2 regions of the Peribacillus sp. V2I11 genome follow, and region 1 is predicted to be linked to the other one. Evidence: a T-box and tRNA genes for the amino acid it is inferred to sense, from the RefSeq annotation. Region 1 holds a T-box; the other holds one or more tRNA genes.
What was found. The T-box of region 1 lies ahead of pheS (phenylalanine--tRNA ligase subunit alpha). A T-box ahead of a tRNA ligase gene usually reads a tRNA of that ligase, here a tRNA-Phe.
Positions count from the first base shown of each region.

Region 2: it encodes a tRNA-Phe, which carries the amino acid that the T-box ahead of pheS (phenylalanine--tRNA ligase subunit alpha) is inferred to sense. The anticodon was not compared.

Region 1 covers NZ_JAUSYW010000001.1:3,868,652-3,874,358, forward strand. Annotated here, with positions in the region: gene QFZ73_RS18920 (YsnF/AvaK domain-containing protein) at 1-586, shown strand, start outside; gene QFZ73_RS18925 (YflT domain-containing protein) at 769-1,587, shown strand; gene QFZ73_RS18930 (general stress protein) at 1,937-2,320, shown strand; gene sspI (small acid-soluble spore protein SspI) at 2,337-2,546, opposite strand; gene QFZ73_RS18940 (TrmH family RNA methyltransferase) at 2,669-3,427, shown strand; T-box leader at 3,472-3,713, shown strand; gene pheS (phenylalanine--tRNA ligase subunit alpha) at 3,772-4,812, shown strand; gene pheT (phenylalanine--tRNA ligase subunit beta) at 4,841-5,707, shown strand, end outside.
Region 2 covers NZ_JAUSYW010000001.1:1,478,960-1,484,666, forward strand. Annotated here, with positions in the region: gene QFZ73_RS28890 (matrixin family metalloprotease) at 1-376, opposite strand, end outside; gene QFZ73_RS07140 (hypothetical protein) at 1,719-2,009, shown strand; tRNA gene QFZ73_RS07145 (tRNA-Leu) at 2,429-2,509, opposite strand; tRNA gene QFZ73_RS07150 (tRNA-Cys) at 2,518-2,591, opposite strand; tRNA gene QFZ73_RS07155 (tRNA-Gly) at 2,600-2,674, opposite strand; tRNA gene QFZ73_RS07160 (tRNA-Gln) at 2,678-2,752, opposite strand; tRNA gene QFZ73_RS07165 (tRNA-His) at 2,788-2,863, opposite strand; tRNA gene QFZ73_RS07170 (tRNA-Trp) at 2,881-2,954, opposite strand; tRNA gene QFZ73_RS07175 (tRNA-Tyr) at 2,965-3,048, opposite strand; tRNA gene QFZ73_RS07180 (tRNA-Thr) at 3,065-3,140, opposite strand; tRNA gene QFZ73_RS07185 (tRNA-Phe) at 3,148-3,223, opposite strand; tRNA gene QFZ73_RS07190 (tRNA-Asp) at 3,236-3,311, opposite strand; tRNA gene QFZ73_RS07195 (tRNA-Met) at 3,317-3,390, opposite strand; tRNA gene QFZ73_RS07200 (tRNA-Val) at 3,469-3,544, opposite strand; tRNA gene QFZ73_RS07205 (tRNA-Glu) at 3,560-3,634, opposite strand; tRNA gene QFZ73_RS07210 (tRNA-Ser) at 3,644-3,735, opposite strand; tRNA gene QFZ73_RS07215 (tRNA-Asn) at 3,741-3,815, opposite strand; rRNA gene rrf (5S ribosomal RNA) at 3,825-3,940, opposite strand; rRNA gene QFZ73_RS07225 (23S ribosomal RNA) at 4,063-5,707, opposite strand, start outside.

The sequences.
Region 1 (5,707 bases):
CCTTGGAACGGCAAGAGATAAATTCACGACCGGAAAAATGGACACTGCCGGTACAAGGCTTGATACAAACTCCACCAACCAACTATTTAACGGCACTGAAAAAACCGATGCATTAAATAAAGAAGATGTTTATGGAGTCAACGGACAAGGCCGTGAATTGCCAGAGGATGAAAGGACGCTTACACTTCGGGAAGAACAGCTGAACATTGACAAAGAAAGAGTTCAGACAGGTGAAGTCGTCATTAACAAAGAAGTCAATGAACAACATAAAACGATTAATGTCCCTGTTGAACACGAAGAAGTGACAGTTGAGCATAGATCAGTTTCAGGACGTGAAGCGAATCTGGAAACCGGAAGCATTGAGGATGGGGATGGGGAAACATTACGAATCCCCGTTGTTGAAGAAAAATTGGAAGTTTCGAAAAAACCGGTTGTCACTGATGAAATTGTCATTAAGAAACATGCTGTACAAGAAACGGAACAAGTTCAGGATACTCTTAAAAAGGAAGATATCCAGCTTGAAAGTACAGATGACTCGATCGTGAATGAGAAAAAGGCAACTGAACGTAGAACCGACCGCTTCTAAGAGTGAAGGAAATGGCCTGCAGTTTTAAAAACTGCAGGCTACTTTTGATTTTAAAGGCTGATTAAAGGTTCGAATCTAGCGAAGGCAAACCTTTGAATGGACCATTTTTTGTTTAATTAGCACCCATCAGGGTATAAATACACGTAAGAAGAAATATCGGGATAATAGGAGGAGGAAGATGTATGGGAAGAACAGTATATGGTGTTTTTAATACGGAAAGAGAAATAATCCAGGCTATACAATCCCTCAAGGAAAAGGGGGACCATGAAGGAGAAATAACCGTGATGGCTGATAAGAAAGAAGACTTGGATTTCTTCAATGAAAAGCGGGATGCCGATGTAGACGTCGTTACTAACTCGAACGATGAATCCTTCATTGATAAGATGAAACACTTTTTCCTGAACGAGGGTTCTGAAGATATAAGGAACCGACTAGGCGACTTAGGGCTTGCCGATAGTGAAGCCACCGCTTATATAAATGAAGTGGAGGCTGGAAAATTCCTGATTCTTTTAGATGAATCGGAAACCGTATCAGCACGAGAAAGCGTAACTTCCAATCGCACGCAGGATACGGACGAACTACCAGCAGAGAATCCGCTTAGAACAGGGGTGGTGAACAATCCGGACCCGAACCTTTTTCCTGAAACAACAGCGAATGCCTATCGAACAAGGGAAGTGGAAGCACAACCAGGAAGAAGCGAGGAACTTCACGGAAATTCTGCCAACATCTTTGAAAATGAAGAGCCGGATACGAAGCGAGCTCACGAAAGGGAAATCAGGGGGAACTCCACCGAAAAATATAAGGACCAAAAGCCAGGGGATTATGAAGGGACACTAGCAAGCGACCCTCATGCAGACCCAGTTTCTTCTGATACTGACAAAGCCCTGGATGCTCAAGGATCACTGGATCGGACCGTGAGCACGAATGCTCTAAGTGGTCAGCAAGAGGAAGGCTTGAAAGATGAATACATCAAAAATCGAATTAATACCGACAATCTGTAATACGCAAAATAACAGCCTACACAAGGCTGTTATTTCAGTTTGTAGACAAAAGGGCTTCTATCTAAAAGTTAAAACAAAGTGGATTGGAACGGGTGTGCGAGACTCCCGGACCGCCCGCTGAAAGCGAGTGCCTGTAGAGAAAATCAACGTTCGAACTGTACAAACCCTTAAAAAACTGTAGATGATTTTCATCGAGTTTCTCTACAGTCTGAAACCCTTTAGGCAAAAGGTTCCTTCGTCCATTAGTATGGAAATCTCAATAGACTATTTGCTTGTTTATTGATAAAGCCGCAAGGTATAATGACAAAGGAATTTTATTTTAAGTAGAGTAACAAGGAGGGGGAGAAACATGGAAAAAAACGTATATGGTGTTTTTGACTCTAATCCGGAACTACTTGCTGCAATTCAAGACTTAAAAGCTAAAGGCGTGTCTGGCACCCAAATGACAGTGGCAGCTGATATAAAAAAAGATGTGCAGCTTGGATATGAACATACGGATATACTGATCATCGCCAATCAGGATAAGGAGGACACTCTTTTTTTAAAAATCTTCCACTACTTCACAGATGAAGGATCTGGAGATTTACGCAGCTTTTTCACGAAATACGGCTACTCTTTTGCTGAGACAAAAGCGATGCTTCAAGAAGTGAGCGCAAAAAAATTCATCCTGCTGCTCGATGAAGAAGTCTCCATCGAAGAACTGAAGGCTGGCGTAGCGAAATTAAAAAAATAACAGCCTTTGAAGGCTGTTATTTTTTTAATCCTGCTTCGAGGGCAGTGATCATTTCCTGTTTTTCCTGCTCAGATGAATTTTGCCAGATGACCTCGAACAATACTCCCAATCCAGGAAGCATTTTTTCCTCGCCATTTTGTATGGCATCGACAATCGTGTCTTCCAGCTGATCTTGCGAATTTCCAGATACATTTTGGATGATCGCATTACGTAAGTTCAAATTCATAATCATTCCTCCTCTAACACATAATGATTGACATTAATAGCATTTCACAAACTCGCATGCAATATGTATGTGAATTGCGTTATAATAGGAAAATCAGTGTGAAGTTAAAGGAGCGTTTACCCTTGAAATATATCGAATCCGTAAAAAACCCTCAAGTTAAGCAATGGAAAAAACTTTTGACGAAAAAAGAACGAGATAAAACAGGTAAATATTTAGTCGAGGGTTTTCACCTAGTTGAAGAAGCCTTAAAAGAAGAAATCGTCTTGGAAGTGATCATCAATGAAGAAACTGAAATGCCTGCCCATTTTAAGGTGGAAGGCACAGAACTCATTTATGTGAAAAATGATATTATGAAGGCGATTTGCGATACCGAAGCCCCGCAGGGAATTGCCGCGGTTTGTGAACAGAAATCAACGAGCATGGCGTCCATCAATCCGGATAAACTATTGTTGATCGATGCTGTCCAAGATCCGGGGAATATTGGAACGATGATCAGGACAGCGGATGCAGCTGGAATCGATGCGGTCATTCTTGGCGAAGGGTGTGCTGACTTGTATAATCCCAAAGTGGTCCGTTCGACGCAAGGAAGCCTCTTCCATATGCCTGTCATTAAAGGGAACCTTTCCGAAATCATCGATGAGCTGAAGCAAAGCGGCACACCGGTTTATGGCACGGCATTAGAAGGCGCATCGCCATTTGAAGAAGTGGAAAAGTCTTCCCGATTTGCCCTGCTGGTCGGTAATGAAGGCCAAGGAGTATCGAAGGAATTACTGGGGAAAACGACTAAAAACCTTTATATTCCCATCTACGGAAAAAGCGAATCATTGAATGTGGGGATTGCTGCCGGGATTTTAATGTACCATTTACGAAAATCGATTTGAAACGGCAGAAGAATTATAATATAATAAAACAGAATTTTATAATGAAAACAACGATGACAAAGAGTAGTAGCTTAAGTTAACCATATCCAGGGAAAAAATGCCTTGACTGAAAGCATTTTTATGGCACTGCTTAAGGGAATTCACCTTTCGAGTTGGCATTGGGAAGACAGGATGTCCGAAAAATGTTCCGGTGAAGAGCCGTTATTTTTAATGAAGTGAGTGCATGAGTTTTTTTGTTTGTGCACTAATAAGGGTGGTACCGCGATACATAAACCTCGTCCCTTTAGGGATCGGGGTTTTTTTGTGTTCATTTTTACAAAAGGAAAATAAAGGAGGAAGACATGATGCAGGAACGATTACTAGAACTGCAGGAAGAAGCGTTGCAAAAAGTTGCCGCCGCTTCCGAATTAAAAGAACTGAATGAAGTCCGTGTTGCTTATTTAGGGAAAAAAGGGCCAATCACTGAGGTATTGCGCGGCATGGGTAAATTATCTGCCGAAGAACGCCCAAAAATCGGGGCACTAGCCAATGATGTACGGGAAGCGATTGCAACAAAGATCGAGGAGAAACAAAAAGCACTTGAAACTGCGGCAGTCAATGCAAAGCTAGCAACTGAAACGATTGACGTCACACTTCCAGGACGTCCGGTTAACAAGGGGAACCTTCACCCATTAACACGTGTCGTGGAAGAAATCGAAGACTTATTCATCGGTATGGGTTATACCGTTGCGGAAGGTCCTGAAGTCGAAAGTGACTACTACAACTTCGAGGCACTTAACTTGCCAAAAAGCCATCCGGCACGTGATATGCAGGATTCCTTCTACATCACGGATGAAATCCTGATGCGTACGCACACTTCACCTGTTCAAGCCAGAACGATGGAAAAACATAAAGGTCAAGGTCCTGTTAAAATCATTTGCCCAGGGAAAGTATATCGCCGTGATAACGATGATGCAACACACTCCCATCAATTCCAGCAAATTGAGGGCTTGGTCATCGATGAGAACATCAGCATGAGCGACCTGAAAGGAACGCTTGACGTATTTGCGAAAAAAGTATTCGGGCAAGACCGTGAAATCCGACTTCGTCCAAGTTTCTTCCCATTTACGGAGCCTTCCGTCGAAGTGGATATTTCTTGTAAAATCTGCGGTGGTAAAGGCTGCAGCGTATGTAAACAAACAGGTTGGATTGAAGTGCTTGGCGGCGGGATCGTTCATCCGAACGTCCTTGAAATGGCTGGCTTCGATTCCAAGAAATACTCTGGATTCGCATTTGGAATCGGCGTGGAACGGATTGCCATGTTGAAATACGGTGTGGACGATATCCGTCATTTCTATACGAATGATGTTCGATTCTTAAAACAATTCAACCATCACGAAGCATAAATTTTTATTTTAAAAAGGAGGACCTACCATGTTTGTGTCATATAAATGGTTACAAGATTATGTTGACCTTTCAGGCATCAATGCGACGGAGTTAGCTGACAAAATCACGAAAAGCGGCATTGAGGTTGAAGGGGTAGAAAAGAAAAGTGAAGGGCTAAAAGGAGTCGTCATCGGGCATGTCATTGAACGTGAACAGCATCCAAATGCGGATAAATTAAATAAATGCCAAGTTGATATCGGGGCCGAAAATCCCGTTCAGATCATCTGTGGAGCACCGAATGTCGATAAAGGCCAAAAAGTCGCAGTCGCTACTGTTGGCGCAGTCCTTCCAGGTAATTTCAAAATCAAGAAAGCGAAACTTCGCGGAGAGGAATCGCACGGGATGATTTGCTCGCTTCAAGAATTGGGCTTCGAATCCAAGCTCGTTTCCAAGGATTATGCTACAGGTATCTTCGTCTTCCCAAATGATGTGGAAGTGGGGAAAGATGCTTTGGAGGAACTTGGTTTAAGTGATGAAGTGCTGGAACTTGGGCTGACTCCAAACCGTTCCGACGCATTGAGCATGCTTGGTGTTGCATATGAAGTGGGAGCCATTCTAGGCCGGGAAGTGAAATGGCCGGTTGTCGAGAAAGTAGAGGCAGCTGAAAAAGCATCAGATTATATCAGTGTCAAAGTGGAAGCGAAAGAAGATAACCCGATATACATTGCTAAAATCATCAAGGATGTTAAGGTAGGACCCTCACCGCTTTGGATGCAGACTCGGTTGATGTCTGCAGGTATCCGTCCTCATAATAATGTGGTGGATATCACGAACTACATTTTACTTGAATACGGTCAACCGCTTCATGCCTTTGATTATGACCGCTTTGGTTCAAAGGAAATCGTCATCCGCAGA
Region 2 (5,707 bases), 2.4 Mb from region 1:
GATAGTTGATGCCATTGTATTCATCTTTTCTAGGATATTGGATTCCTAAGCTATAAGCATCACTTATAGTTGCATCCATTAACTGATTATTCGTGTGATTTAAACCAAAAGCATGTCCGATTTCATGACTAATAGTTGCTTGTTGATATTTAGGTAAAGAAGTCATTAAACTTTTAGATAATTGGATTTTTGACCAATACCAGTCTTGTGCTGAAACATTAACATTTGTTTGGTTAACATAAAAAATAGTTTTTCCAATAACATTTGTTCCCGAAAGAGAGTTGACACGATAAAAATCAATAGTACTGGCACTTTTATTTGTTGTCTTCCTATAGGATGCTGGTGTTGTAATACCAGCATATTTTGTTGAATATATCCACCTATCAAATGTTTGCTATTTTTGTAGAATAAGTGCTTGCGGATGAATCTACCCAATAATACTTTGTACTTTTACCATAGTTTCCAATTCCTGAAGACATTTTGTGGCCATTGTATGTAGTATATGCATGAGCATTAACTGGAATCAGAAAAACTAGAATAATACTTAATAATAAGCCAATTCCCATTAACCACTTTCATATTTTTGTGAATTCCACTGATTATTTAACATATAAAGTATTCGATTTCTTCCTACTTTATTTCAGTTTAAATTGAATACACCTTTAAATTAGTAAGATACTAGTTAACCTTCAACGTTTTTTCGGATAACTTAAAGCTACCTTCCCGCACCTTGCTTTTTTTGAAAAAATACCCATTTTTATTATATACCTATCTATAGTTTGTACCGATTCATCTTTTTCTATAAATTATGAAAATAAAGAATATTATTTATTAACACTATTTTAGAAGAAATATCTAACTCCACTAATGTTGCAATTGATGAAGGAATAATCCAAAAAAATCCTTGTGATACATTACCTAAGTTGTGAGTAGAAAAGAAAAAAAGAATTTTTGGACTCCAAAAGAATTTTAAAAATTTATTAATAGTCAACATGAAGATTTTAGGGAAGTAACACCTACGAGAAACCAATTTACTAAACGCATTCCTACCATTTGCAAGCGAGCTGGATTAGAACCTATACGATTACATGATTTCAGACATTCTCACCCTGCTCTCTAATTGAGTTTGGAGGAGATATCACTGTCATTAAAGAACGGTTTGGTCATTCAAGTATTACAACAACTATTGATACGCACGGGCATTTGTTCCTAGACAGACAAAAAAAACTAGCAGATAAATTAAAAGGTTTTTTCTAATAAAAAAAGTAAGTGGAGTCAAAAACATTAATGAAATGTATGGAAGGCCAGCTAAGAAATGAAATCGGGGAACATCGGAATAAAGAGGTAAATGCATTATATAAAAAGTATCTCTTCTATCCAACTTGTTATGATCGAGCCTAAGGCCCTTGCCTTATAAGCAGGGGTCTTTTTTTTGTATGTGCGTGCAACCGGGCTTGAATCAACATGACTCTTTTCTGTATGTTTCTTTTGGGTCGCTTCATAAACTCAGCAACCGTTCCTTCGCTTACTTGGTGCGCTTTGGTGCGATATTTTGCCTTTGGCAAAGTCACCTGTTTTCTATTTACTCAATTTGAGTACAGACATACATTCTCTGGTGAAAAAAATGCTCAACAGATAAAGATTGACAACATTTATATGGTGACTCATACTTGTAGTAATTAAAATGACAGAAAATTAAGAATAGTGGAGGGGTAATTATGAATAAGATTTTCGTTCCTAACGCAATCGCCACTTTAACAAGACTTTTCTACAGTTCAACTACACTGAATGAGTATTTAGCGATGAGAACCGCTCAATTCTACATTGAAGACCTGAAGTTACTACAAGACGTGGAAGCTGTTGCCTTGGCAATTGAAGATCAAAATGCTTTCGCTTTAATGTCTAAATTTAAATTATTTGATTATAAGGCTGCTGAAGAAATTGAAATCGCACTATCCGCTGCTGGCTATACGGAAGCAGAACTAAATGCTATGAATATTGAAATCTGAAATGGGCAATCATTATTTTTGGAACGAATGGGAGAGTTAATGCTCTTTGACCCATTCGTTTTTCATTTCCACCGTAAGAACGAACGTTCTCTAAACTATTGCTTATTGTTTTAATGGAGAATATTTATTATGCCTCTCCCCAGAGGCCAATAACTTCATGTATCGTTTCGTATCTTCCATAGACGTATGTCATAGTGTAGATTGAAAGTGAAATGATATCCTAACACCTTTAATAATGTTTGATTCGGGATTGTATGCTCCTTGGTTTCAATTCTCCTTCATTCTTGAGTGATGAAAAATCATTGCACAATACCCCCGCACATTTTTTGTACATATTTTGTAATACGTCATAAACACAAAAAAGCTTCACACAATTAAGTGTGAAGCTTTTTGTAATAGCGATTCTTCGCTATTGATGATACCGGTGGCCGGGGTCGAACCGGCACTCCAGAGGAACACGATTTTGAGTCGTGCGCGTCTGCCAATTCCGCCACACCGGCATGTATGTTGGAGGCGGCAACCGGAATCGAACCGGTGGTAAAGGTTTTGCAGACCTCTGCCTTACCGCTTGGCTATGCCGCCAACGTTTTTGGAGCGAAAGACGGGATTCGAACCCGCGACCCCAACCTTGGCAAGGTTGTATTCTACCACTGAACTACTTTCGCATATGGCTGGGCTAGAAGGGATCGAACCTTCGCATGACGGAATCAAAATCCGTTGCCTTACCGCTTGGCTATAGCCCATTAACGTTGTATTCATTATACCATGTTTTATTAAATGGGGCGACTGATGGGAATCGAACCCACGAATGCCTGAACCACAATCAGGTGCGTTAACCACTTCGCCACAATCGCCATTATAGGATTGAAATTGGCAGGGGTAGTAGGACTCGAACCCACACTGGAGGTTTTGGAGACCTCTGTTCTACCTTTAAACTATACCCCTGTAAGAAATATGGTGGAGGGGGGCAGATTCGAACTGCCGAACCCGAAGGAGCGGATTTACAGTCCGCCGCGTTTAGCCACTTCGCTACCCCTCCGCATATGGATGAAACATGGTGCCGGCAAGAGGACTTGAACCCCCAACCTACTGATTACAAGTCAGTTGCTCTACCAGTTGAGCTACACCGGCACTACTATGGTGGCTCAGGACGGAATCGAACCGCCGACACAAGGATTTTCAGTCCTTTGCTCTACCGACTGAGCTACTGAGCCAAGCAATAAAAATGGCGGTCCCGACGGGAATCGAACCCGCGATCTCCTGCGTGACAGGCAGGCATGTTAACCGCTACACCACGGGACCATAGATTGCGGGGACAGGATTTGAACCTGCGACCTTCGGGTTATGAGCCCGACGAGCTACCGGACTGCTCCACCCCGCGACGGTAATAATGTTGCTATTATGCATCAAGTTTTCGTGTTGAGCGTTTCAGCAGAAACAACTTGATCTCGTTAAGAAATGGTGGAGGATGACGGGATCGAACCGCCGACCCTCTGCTTGTAAGGCAGATGCTCTCCCAGCTGAGCTAATCCTCCAATATGTTGACTAAATGGTGACCCGTACGGGATTCGAACCCGTGTTACCGCCGTGAAAGGGCGGTGTCTTAACCGCTTGACCAACGGGCCAGGTATAAATGGCGGAGAGCAAGGGATTTGAACCCTTGAGACAGGGTTACCCGTCTACACGATTTCCAATCGTGCTCCTTCGGCCACTCGGACAGCTCTCCAATAATGGCTCCGCAGGTAGGACTCGAACCTACGACCGTTCGGTTAACAGCCGAATGCTCTACCACTGAGCTACTGCGGAACAATATAAGCTTGGCGACGTCCTACTCTCACAGGGGGAAACCCCCAACTACCATCGGCGCTGAAGAGCTTAACTGCCGTGTTCGGAATGGGAACGGGTGTGACCTCTTCGCTATCGTCACCAAACATTGTTAACATTTTTTCAAGACATATATTATTGTAACATCTTTTCGAAAAAATGCAAGAAGAAATTTTCATTCCTTCAAAACTAGATAATAAGAAGAAGGTATTTCATTTTTTAAAAAGCGTTGGTTAAGTCCTCGATCTATTAGTATCAGTCAGCTCCACATGTCGCCACGCTTCCACCTCTGACCTATCAACCTGATCATCTTTCAGGGATCTTACTAGCTTGCGCCATGGGAAATCTCATCTTGAGGGGGGCTTCATGCTTAGATGCTTTCAGCACTTATCCCGTCCGCACGTAGCTACCCAGCTATGCCTTTGGCAAGACAACTGGTACACCAGCGGTGCGTCCATCCCGGTCCTCTCGTACTAAGGACAGCTCCTCTCAAATTTCCTGCGCCCGCGACGGATAGGGACCGAACTGTCTCACGACGTTCTGAACCCAGCTCGCGTACCGCTTTAATGGGCGAACAGCCCAACCCTTGGGACCGACTACAGCCCCAGGATGCGATGAGCCGACATCGAGGTGCCAAACCTCCCCGTCGATGTGGACTCTTGGGGGAGATAAGCCTGTTATCCCCGGGGTAGCTTTTATCCGTTGAGCGATGGCCCTTCCATGCGGAACCACCGGATCACTAAGCCCGACTTTCGTCCCTGCTCGACTTGTAGGTCTCGCAGTCAAGCTCCCTTGTGCCTTTACACTCTACGAATGATTTCCAACCATTCTGAGGGAACCTTTGGGCGCCTCCGTTACTCTTTAGGAGGCGACCGCCCCAGTCAAACTGCCCACCTGACACTGTCTCCCACCCCGATGAGGGGCGCGGGTTAGAATTTCAATACAGCCAGGGTAGTATCCCACCAACGCCTCCACCGAAGCTAGCGCTCCGGCTTCTCAGGCTCCTACCTATCCTGTACAAGCTGTACCAAAATTCAATATCAGGCTGCAGTAAAGCTCCACGGGGTCTTTCCGTCCTGTCGCGGGTAACCTGCATCTTCACAGGTACTATAATTTCACCGAGTCTCTCGTTGAGACAGTGCCCAGATCGTTACACCTTTCGTGCGGGTCGGAACTTACCCGACAAGGAATTTCGCTACCTTAGGACCGTTATAGTTACGGCCGCCGTTTACTGGGGCTTCGGTTCAAAGCTTCGCTTGCGCTAACCTCTCCCCTTAACCTTCCAGCACCGGGCAGGTGTCAGCCCCTATACTTCGCCTTGCGGCTTCGCAGAGACCTGTGTTTTTGCTAAACAGTCGCCTGGGCCTATTCACTGCGGCTTTTCTGGGCTATTCACCCTAAAAAGCACCCCTTCTCCCGAAGTTACGGGGTCATTTTGCCGAGTTCCTTAACGAGAGTTCTCTCGCACACCTTAGGATTCTCTCCTCGCCTACCTGTGTCGGTTTGCGGTACGGGCACCTTACATCTCACTAGAGGCTTTTCTTGGCAGCGTGGAATCAGGAACTTCGGTACTATATTTCCCTCGCCATCACAGCTCCGCCTTAATGGAAACGGGATTTGCCTCGTTTCCGGCCTAACTGCTTGGACGCGCATATCCAACAGCGCGCTTACCCTATCCTTCTGCGTCCCCCCATCGTTCAAACGATGTATAGGTGGTACAGGAATATCAACCTGTTGTCCATCGCCTACGCCTTTCGGCCTCGGCTTAGGTCCCGACTAACCCTGAGCGGACGAGCCTTCCTCAGGAAACCTTAGGCATTCGGTGGAAGGGATTCTCACCCTTCTTTCGCTACTCATACCGGCATTCTCACTTC